Prochlorococcus marinus subsp. marinus str. CCMP1375: one gene and its partner. The protein of the gene in region 1 binds, or shares a complex with, the protein of each later gene. Links are inferred from orthologs where the notes say so. Each region holds a gene or a part of one and is shown in the gene's direction. Other genes may lie near its edges.

Region 1 (4,147 bases):
TCGAGTGATTCTCTCGAGGCGTTCATCTGTAAGGAATGATTTTTTAACTAATCGATCCTCAAGAGAGTGAAAACTAATAACAGCAAATACACCGCCCGGTAAAAGCCAATTTGGTGCTTTTTGAAGTAAATGTTGCAGTGCATCTAATTCATTGTTAATAGCTATACGCAATGCTTGAAAAGTTCTAGTTGCAGGATGAATGCGTCCATTGCGCATTTTAGGTGGATAGCATCCTGCTATTGCATAAGCAAGAGCTGATGTACCTTCATAAGGACCGTTTGCTGATAAATCTTGTTTGATTCGTCTAGCAATTCTTCTAGAAAATTTTTCTTCTCCATATTTATAAATTAAATCAGCGAGAGCTTTTTCTTCTGTCTTTTCTAATAACTCATCAGCTTTTAGACCTTTCTTGGGATTCATTCGCATATCTAGAGGACCATTTAAACGAAAACTAAACCCTCTTTTCGCTTCATCAATTTGTGGACTACTCACACCTAGATCAGCTAATACAAAAGCAACTTCTTCTTGAGGAACAAAATCTGCAAAATTTGATGAAATAATTTCCGCCCTTGAACCAAAATGGAGAAGTTGCTTTGATGCTGCATCGATGGCGCTTGGGTCTTGATCTAACCCTGTGATATGAAGACTTGGAAAACCCTTAAGAATCAAGGCAGAATGCCCTCCTCCTCCAATTGTTGCATCAATAAGTTTTCCTTTAATTAGTAATTCTGAAGGAAGTTTGGCAATAGCTTCAAGCACTTGATTAACCAAAACAGGTGTGTGTTTGAATTTCGATGTGACAATCTTGGATTCTTCTTTCATGACTAGTTCCTAATATCTAAGTATTCCTTTATATGTTTGGCCCCATGTCGCAGCTGGAAACGCGAACGGAGCCAATGGTGGTGAATTTCGGTCCCCATCATCCTTCGATGCATGGTGTGCTGCGCTTAGTAGTCACACTAGATGGTGAAGATGTAATTGATTGTGAGCCAGTTATTGGATACCTACATCGTGGGATGGAGAAAATTGCTGAAAATCGAACAAATGTAATGTTTGTTCCATATGTAAGCCGGATGGATTATGCAGCGGGAATGTTTTATGAAGCAATAGTTGTAAATGCTCCAGAGCGGTTGGCCAATATTTCTATACCTAAGCGAGCAAGCTATATACGTGTATTAATGCTTGAACTTAACAGGATTGCTAATCATCTTCTTTGGTTAGGACCTTTTTTGGCTGATGTTGGTGCTCAAACTCCATTTTTTTATATTTTTCGAGAGCGTGAAATGATTTATGACCTTTGGGAAGCAGCGACAGGTCAACGTTTGATAAATAATAATTTCTTTCGGATTGGTGGTGTGGCTTGTGATTTGCCATGGGGATGGCTGGAAAAATGCAAGGATTTTTGTGATTGGTTTGGACCAAAAATTGATGAATATGAAAAATTAATTACCAATAATCCAATTTTTCGACGTCGAATCGAAGGCCTTGGTTCTATCTCTAAAGAGAAAGCGATTAATTGGAGTCTTTCTGGACCAATGTTGAGAGCATCTGGAGTGCCTTGGGATTTGAGGAAGGTTGATCATTATGAATGTTATGACGATTTTGATTGGAATATAGCGATTGCTGAGGAAGGTGATTGTTATGCGAGATATCGAGTACGAATTGAAGAGATGCGTCAATCTCTAAGGATCTTAAGACAAGCTTGTGAAATGATACCTGGGGGACCTACCGAAAATTTAGAGGCTTCTAGAATCGCGGAAGGAAAAAATAGCCCTTTCGCAGGTTTTGATTTTCAATATGTTGCAAAGAAAGTCGCTCCTACGTTCAAAATTCCTAATGGAGAGCTTTATACACGTTTAGAATCAGGGAAGGGGGAAATAGGTGTGTTTATCCAAGGTAATAATGATGTTACTCCTTGGAGATTTAAAATACGTGCTGCTGATTTAAATAACTTGCAAATTCTTCCTCATATTTTAAAAGGTGCAAAAGTAGCTGACATAATGGCAATTCTTGGTTCAATAGACGTCATTATGGGTTCAGTGGACCGCTGATTATTTTGCAATCTAAAACCCTACAAAACTGGTTGCACTTGCAACGTATTGTTCGTTTTGGTGATACAGACGCAGCAGGTGTTATCCATTTTCATCAGTTGTTGAGATGGTCTCATGAAGCTTGGGAAGAAAGCTTAGATAGATATGGACTCAAAGCAGTAGATGTATTCCCTTCTTCATTAGGCATATCAACTTCAACTTCAGTAGCTTTACCAATAGTGCATTGTGAAGCCGATTTTTTCTTGCCTATTGGAATAGGAGATAAGTTGAATGTTCAACTTGTACCAGTTAGATTAAATATAGGAAGTTTTGAAGTTCAATTTACATTTCAAAGAAGAGAGCAGAATGTTGCTGTGGCTTTAGTACGACATCGATCAATTGACTCAGATTCACGTCGCTTATGTGATCTCCCTGAAGGAATTGATAGATGGTTAGAAGCATCTTCTTTACATAGAGGTGTTAGTGCGATTTAGCTTGATTACCCAGGACTTCCATTTATTTATTTCCCATTTTCCTAATATATTTGTAGAAAGAGCAGGGCAGTGATACCAAGCACTTGGTCTTTCTATGGAAGACCACTCTTTGACAATTTGCTTAAGACTTGCAAATGATTTTTTTAGATCATGATCGTTCTGGGAGTTTTTTAGTCTAACTAATGCTATTAAGCGTTCTCCCCATTCTTCATCTTTAATAGTTGTCAGTAAAATTGCTTCAATAGCTATTTTTCTTTTAATTGCAGCATCTAGCAATCTAACTTGCAATTTTTCTGGAAAAATTATTTCCCCTCCAGAATTAATAGCTGTATCTTGTCTACCAATAATTTTGAGTTGCTGTACATGATTTTGAATTAATAACTCTGCCACATCTCCTGATTCCCACCATCCTTCTTCATTAGCAATTGAACTTATAGTTCCATCTGCTTTTATACATTTAGCCAGTCTTTGTGTACGTATTTGTAATGTATTCCCCGTCCCAAGCCGTAATTCTATGTCGTTTAATGGCTCTCCTGAAGAATTTTGACCCGTCAGGAAATCTTCTGGCGTTTGGATAGTTACCATAGCAGTTGTTTCTGTTGTTCCATAACAAGGTGCCAAACGAAGATTTAATGCTCTTGAGGCTTTTGCCAAGGCTTTTGAGATAGGAGCTCCTCCGACCCAAATAATTGAACATGATTGCAGCCAACGTACTCCAGCAGGACTTTTAATTAGTCGAGTTAGTTGAGTTGGTACTAATGATGTAATCCTTATAGCCTGATGATGACCCTTTAGAGAATTGCATTTTTCTTCTAATTGGCTTGGATTATGCATTGTTTTTGCTTCTATCCAGATGTGTTTAGCACCCCAACAACGACTTCTCCACCATGGAAGAAGTCCGCTTACATGATGTAGTGGTAAGGCATTGAGAATTTGACAATCAACAGGGTTTAACCCTTGCCCTTTTAGCCACTGACTTGTTGCAATTGCGGATTGATTTAGATGGCTCACATGATGTAGACATTGTTGATAACTTCCCGTACTGCCACCTCCCCTAATAATTATGCCTGGTCCTGGGGGTAATTCGGAGCTTATAAACTGCTCTGATTGGTTTTTGGTTTTTAATATGACCCAAGAACCTTTTTCGAATTCATCGGCTACTCGATTAGCGCATTCTTCGTGATTATGATCATTACAAATTATTGAAAAAAGATTACTCATGCAGCCTCCCAGACCAGTTGAGGGTTCTGACAAAAAAGAGGACCTTTTGGGCACCAACCTGGAGCTAGGCCAGGTTGGGTAGGAGTTAGGCCTCTGAGTTGCAATGCTGCAAAATGTTCAATCCAACGTTTTCCTATGCCGGTTTCAAAGGATGTACTGATAGATATATAGCTATTTTTTTCCTTGAACTCTTTGAGCAAAATACGAGGATCTCCTTCTATTAATGGTCGACGTATTTGCCAACCTGTCCATGATTTGCGTAAAGATGGGTTATATATCAAAGATTCATCTAAGGCAATAGGGAGCATTTGAGCTAATTCATTCATGCCTTCAATATCATCAACAGCGAGTGGCTGTTCGAGCCATTCAATCCTTGCCTCATTTTGCAATGCTTGAGCCCAT
Region 2 (3,587 bases), 120 kb from region 1 along the record:
CCCAAGTAGATCCTCCATCAGTTGTTTCAAGAATTAGTCTGTTTGCTCCAACTAAGAAGCCATGATTGTCATCCACGAATGCAATATCAAGAGGATTGTCATCATTGGCTAATTCAATCTCTTCCCAAGGACTACTTGATTGGACGGGGATTCTTGTTGTTGTTACGCAACCACTTAGGCCTAGCCCAAGTACGAAAATCAGAATCAAGTTAAAGGAAAATTTAATTAAACGATTCATAGGAGCCTTAATGCAGTGAATAAAGGGATAAGAAACAAGCAGCAGCAAAAGCTAAACCACCAAAAATAAGGACATTCTTTTGACCTGGAGGAAGAGTGTTAAAGCCAAAGCCATAAACAACGTTCTCTTCGAAACCATCACTAGGTTTAAATTTAGCGCCTATATCTTTGTAAGCAGAATATTTTGATCTACAAACTGGGCATCGAAACTTTGTCTGATCAATGTCCAAGAAAGAGGTGCCTGGTGAAATTTTATATTTCTTCAGCCCTTCCTTAGGATCATAAACATACCCACAATCTGTGCATTCAAATCGATTGAGGCTAAGATCCTCTTTGAGATCAGTAACTTCATGATCTGAGGTTTTCTCTGCATTAATAGGACTTTGGCCAATTTTATTGGCTTCTGTCTGATCTAATGCAGGTTTTAGTTCATCGCTCACCGTTTGCAGTCTCACACAACCCAACTCTATCGAGGAAAGTGACCTTAAGTGAGTGCCAAACTAATAATCAAGTATTTAATGCCCAATGTTTACTCTCCCAGGCTACGATGCATTTCTTGGTTTCCTTTTAATATCAGCAGCTGTTCCTGCTCTAGCGTTAGTAACAAACAAGCTAATTTCTCCAAAAAGTCAGCCTGGTGAAAGAGAACTTACCTATGAATCTGGGATGGAACCCATTGGAGGGGCTTGGATTCAATTTAATATTCGCTATTACATGTTTGCCCTAGTTTTCGTTATTTTTGATGTTGAAACAGTATTTCTTTATCCATGGGCAGTTGCATTTCATAAACTTGGCTTATTAGCATTTATAGAAGCACTCATTTTTATTTCAATTTTGATAGTTGCACTAGCATATGCTTGGAGAAAAGGAGCACTTGAATGGAGCTGATTCATTGAATAACATTCCTTCAATAGAAGCTGTAAAAGACATTCGTTCAGGAACATGTGGTCCTGTTGCTGCTCCAGCGGTTACATCCGATTTAAGTGAAAATATTATTCTCACTAGCTTGGATGATCTCCATAATTGGGCAAGGTTAAGCAGCCTATGGCCTCTGTTATATGGAACTGCATGTTGTTTCATTGAATTTGCTGCTCTAATTGGTTCTAGATTTGATTTTGATCGATTCGGATTAGTCCCTAGAAGTTCCCCAAGACAAGCTGATCTTTTAATTGTGGCTGGGACTGTAACTATGAAAATGGCACCTGCATTAGTAAGGCTTTACGAGCAAATGCCAGATCCTAAATATGTTATTGCAATGGGCGCTTGCACTATTACAGGGGGAATGTTTAGTGCTGACTCAACTACTGCTGTTAGAGGAGTTGATAAATTAATTCCAGTAGACCTTTATTTACCTGGATGTCCACCTAGGCCAGAAGCAATTTTTGATGCAGTTATCAAACTCCGTAAAAAAGTAGGAAATGAATCTTTTCTTGAAAGAAAAAAAATAACTCAAACACACCGTTATTTCACAATCACTCATAAAATGAAAAGGATTAATCCATTAGTAAATGGATCTTACTTAAATGCAAAGACTCAAAAAGCAGCTTTAAAAGCAGGGGATGATATATCACTTCCCACAAAGTCTGAATCAATTGAAACCACAACTAAAGAGTTGAATTAATTATGAATGAAGAATTAGATAAAAAAATAACAGAAGAAACTAATCAGGAAGTCTTAGAGCCTCAAAGAGGACCAATCAGTGAATTATTGTGCAAAGAAGGGTTGGAACATACTGTCAACGAAGTTGACCATATAGGGATTGAAATCATTAGTGTAAAGCCCGAATTTCTTTTAGATATTATTGTGAGTTTAAAAAATAATGGCTTTAATTATCTAGAATGTCAAGGTGGATATGATGAGGGCCCAGGTTTAAACATTGTCTGTTTTTACCATTTAATTGCAATAGAAAATTATAAGGATAGTGATAAGCCAAGAGAGGTTAGGGTGAAAGTATTTTTAAATAGAGATGGGGATCTAAAAGTCCCTTCACTTTATAAGATATTCCGAGGTTCTGATTGGCAAGAGAGAGAAACTTATGACATGTTTGGAGTAAATTTTGTTGATCATCCTCATCCTAAAAGGTTATTGATGCCAGAAGATTGGAAAGGGTGGCCATTAAGGAAAGACTATATACAACCAGACTTTTATGAAATGCAAGATGCATATTAATTACGCATCTCTTTTATACTTTTTATAAAAGCGCATCACTGCTAAAGATAGTTTCCTAGGATCATGCCTTAAAACAGACTTAGATATTATTTTTGATTCCTGTAATGATGCTTTGAATAATCTATAACCTTGAGATCTAAGCCTATTCCAATCACATATAACAGGCTCAGCTCCTCTAGAAAGATAATATTCAAGCAAAGCAGATGGTGGTAATTCTTTTTGTGCAAGAATCGAATTAAAGATTCTCCTTGTAACACCAAAACTTGCTAACTGAGCCTCAATTGCTCTGATATGCCCTGCCAAGTCGAGTCCATCAGTCTCACCAGGTTGCGTCATTAGATTACATATATATAGCTTTGGAGCCTTACTCCTTTGAATTGCTTCAACAATCTCAGGTACAAGTAAATTAGGTAAAAGAGATGTATACAAACTCCCAGGCCCAAGAACAATTAACTCGGCATTTTCGATTGCTTCTATTGCGCTTGGCAATGCTGGAGGCTGCTCTGGATAACAGCCAATTCTAATAATTGGTGACCTTACATTACCTATAGCTGACTCCCCTTCAATTCGTTCACCATTTTCAAGTTCAGCCCATAAACGAACATCAGCATTTGTAGCTGGAACAACTTGGCCTTGTACAGCAAGAACACGACTAGAAGCAGTAATTGCAGTTTCTAAATTCCCTGTGATGGAAGTCAAAGCTGACAAGAAAAGGTTGCCGAAGCTATGCCCAACCAGACCTGTTCCTGATGAAAATCGATATTGGAAAAGCCTAGTTAAAAGTGATTCTTCTGTAGATAAAGCTGCTAAACAATTTCTAATGTCACCAGGAGGTTGAACACCTAATTCTCTTCTTAAAATGCCACTACTACCGCCATCATCTGCAACAGTAACAATAGCGGTTATTCGACTGCTATACCTTTTCAACCCTTGAAGCAATGCGGAGAGGCCTGTACCGCCTCCAATAGCAACAATATTCGGCCCCCTATTAAGCTTACTTTTAGCTCGCAAAGCATCTATTAAAACATCATCCTTTTCAGGAGCAATGGCATTCTGAATTGATTTAAAGCTTCTACTTTGACCCCAAATTAAGAGGGAAATGCCAACAAGAAACACAATTGGTCCAGTAATACTTCTAGGCAAAAACTTAGTAATCGTTCCTATTAATAAAAATATTCCTT

What was found.
Region 2: the proteins of PRO_RS00990 (region 1) and nuoB are in contact, whole or in part, in a cryo-EM structure (PDB 6KHJ), measured with the Thermosynechococcus vestitus proteins. The link is inferred for Prochlorococcus marinus subsp. marinus str. CCMP1375 from one-to-one orthologs. Residues at the interface, in WP_011057128.1 of Thermosynechococcus vestitus: Pro17, His18, His19, Pro20, Ser21, Met22, Val25, Arg27, Met29, Thr31, Ile38, Asp39, Cys40, Glu41, Pro42, Val43, Ile44, Gly45, Tyr46, Leu47, His48, Arg49, Gly50, Met51, Lys53, Ile54, Asn57, Arg58, Pro65, Tyr66; in WP_011056552.1 of Thermosynechococcus vestitus: Leu46, Met47, Tyr48, Thr50, Ala51, Cys52, Phe54, Ile55, Glu56, Ala58, Ala59, Ile61, Gly62, Ser63, Arg64, Phe65, Asn76, Pro78, Thr89, Thr91, Lys93, Met94, Ala97, Leu101, Met123, Phe124, Ser126, Asp127, Ser128, Tyr129.

The regions. Positions count from the first base shown.
Region 1 is NC_005042.1:192,999-197,145, forward strand. What follows is about bases 1-2,958. They hold PRO_RS00990 (NAD(P)H-quinone oxidoreductase subunit H), read left to right. Parts: upstream 1-866; coding sequence 867-2,051; downstream 2,052-2,958. Other genes in these bases: rsmH (16S rRNA (cytosine(1402)-N(4))-methyltransferase RsmH), read right to left, coding at 1-822; PRO_RS00995 (thioesterase family protein), read left to right, coding at 2,057-2,524; PRO_RS01000 (AMP-binding protein), read right to left, coding at 2,498-2,958. Outside these bases: more of PRO_RS01000, read right to left, coding at 2,959-3,745; PRO_RS01005 (o-succinylbenzoate synthase), read right to left, coding at 3,742-4,147.
Region 2 is NC_005042.1:314,118-317,704, reverse strand. The notes cover bases 1-2,993. They hold nuoB (NADH-quinone oxidoreductase subunit NuoB), read left to right. Parts: upstream 1-1,129; coding sequence 1,130-1,858; downstream 1,859-2,993. Other genes in these bases: PRO_RS01630 (gluconeogenesis factor YvcK family protein), read right to left, coding at 2,407-2,993; PRO_RS01635 (NAD(P)H-quinone oxidoreductase subunit J), read left to right, coding at 1,861-2,406; PRO_RS01645 (NAD(P)H-quinone oxidoreductase subunit 3), read left to right, coding at 763-1,125; PRO_RS01650 (rubredoxin), read right to left, coding at 246-677; PRO_RS01655 (photosynthesis system II assembly factor Ycf48), read right to left, coding at 1-238. Also shown: more of PRO_RS01630, read right to left, coding at 2,994-3,587. UniProt on the Escherichia coli protein: NDH-1 shuttles electrons from NADH, via FMN and iron-sulfur (Fe-S) centers, to quinones in the respiratory chain. The immediate electron acceptor for the enzyme in this species is ubiquinone.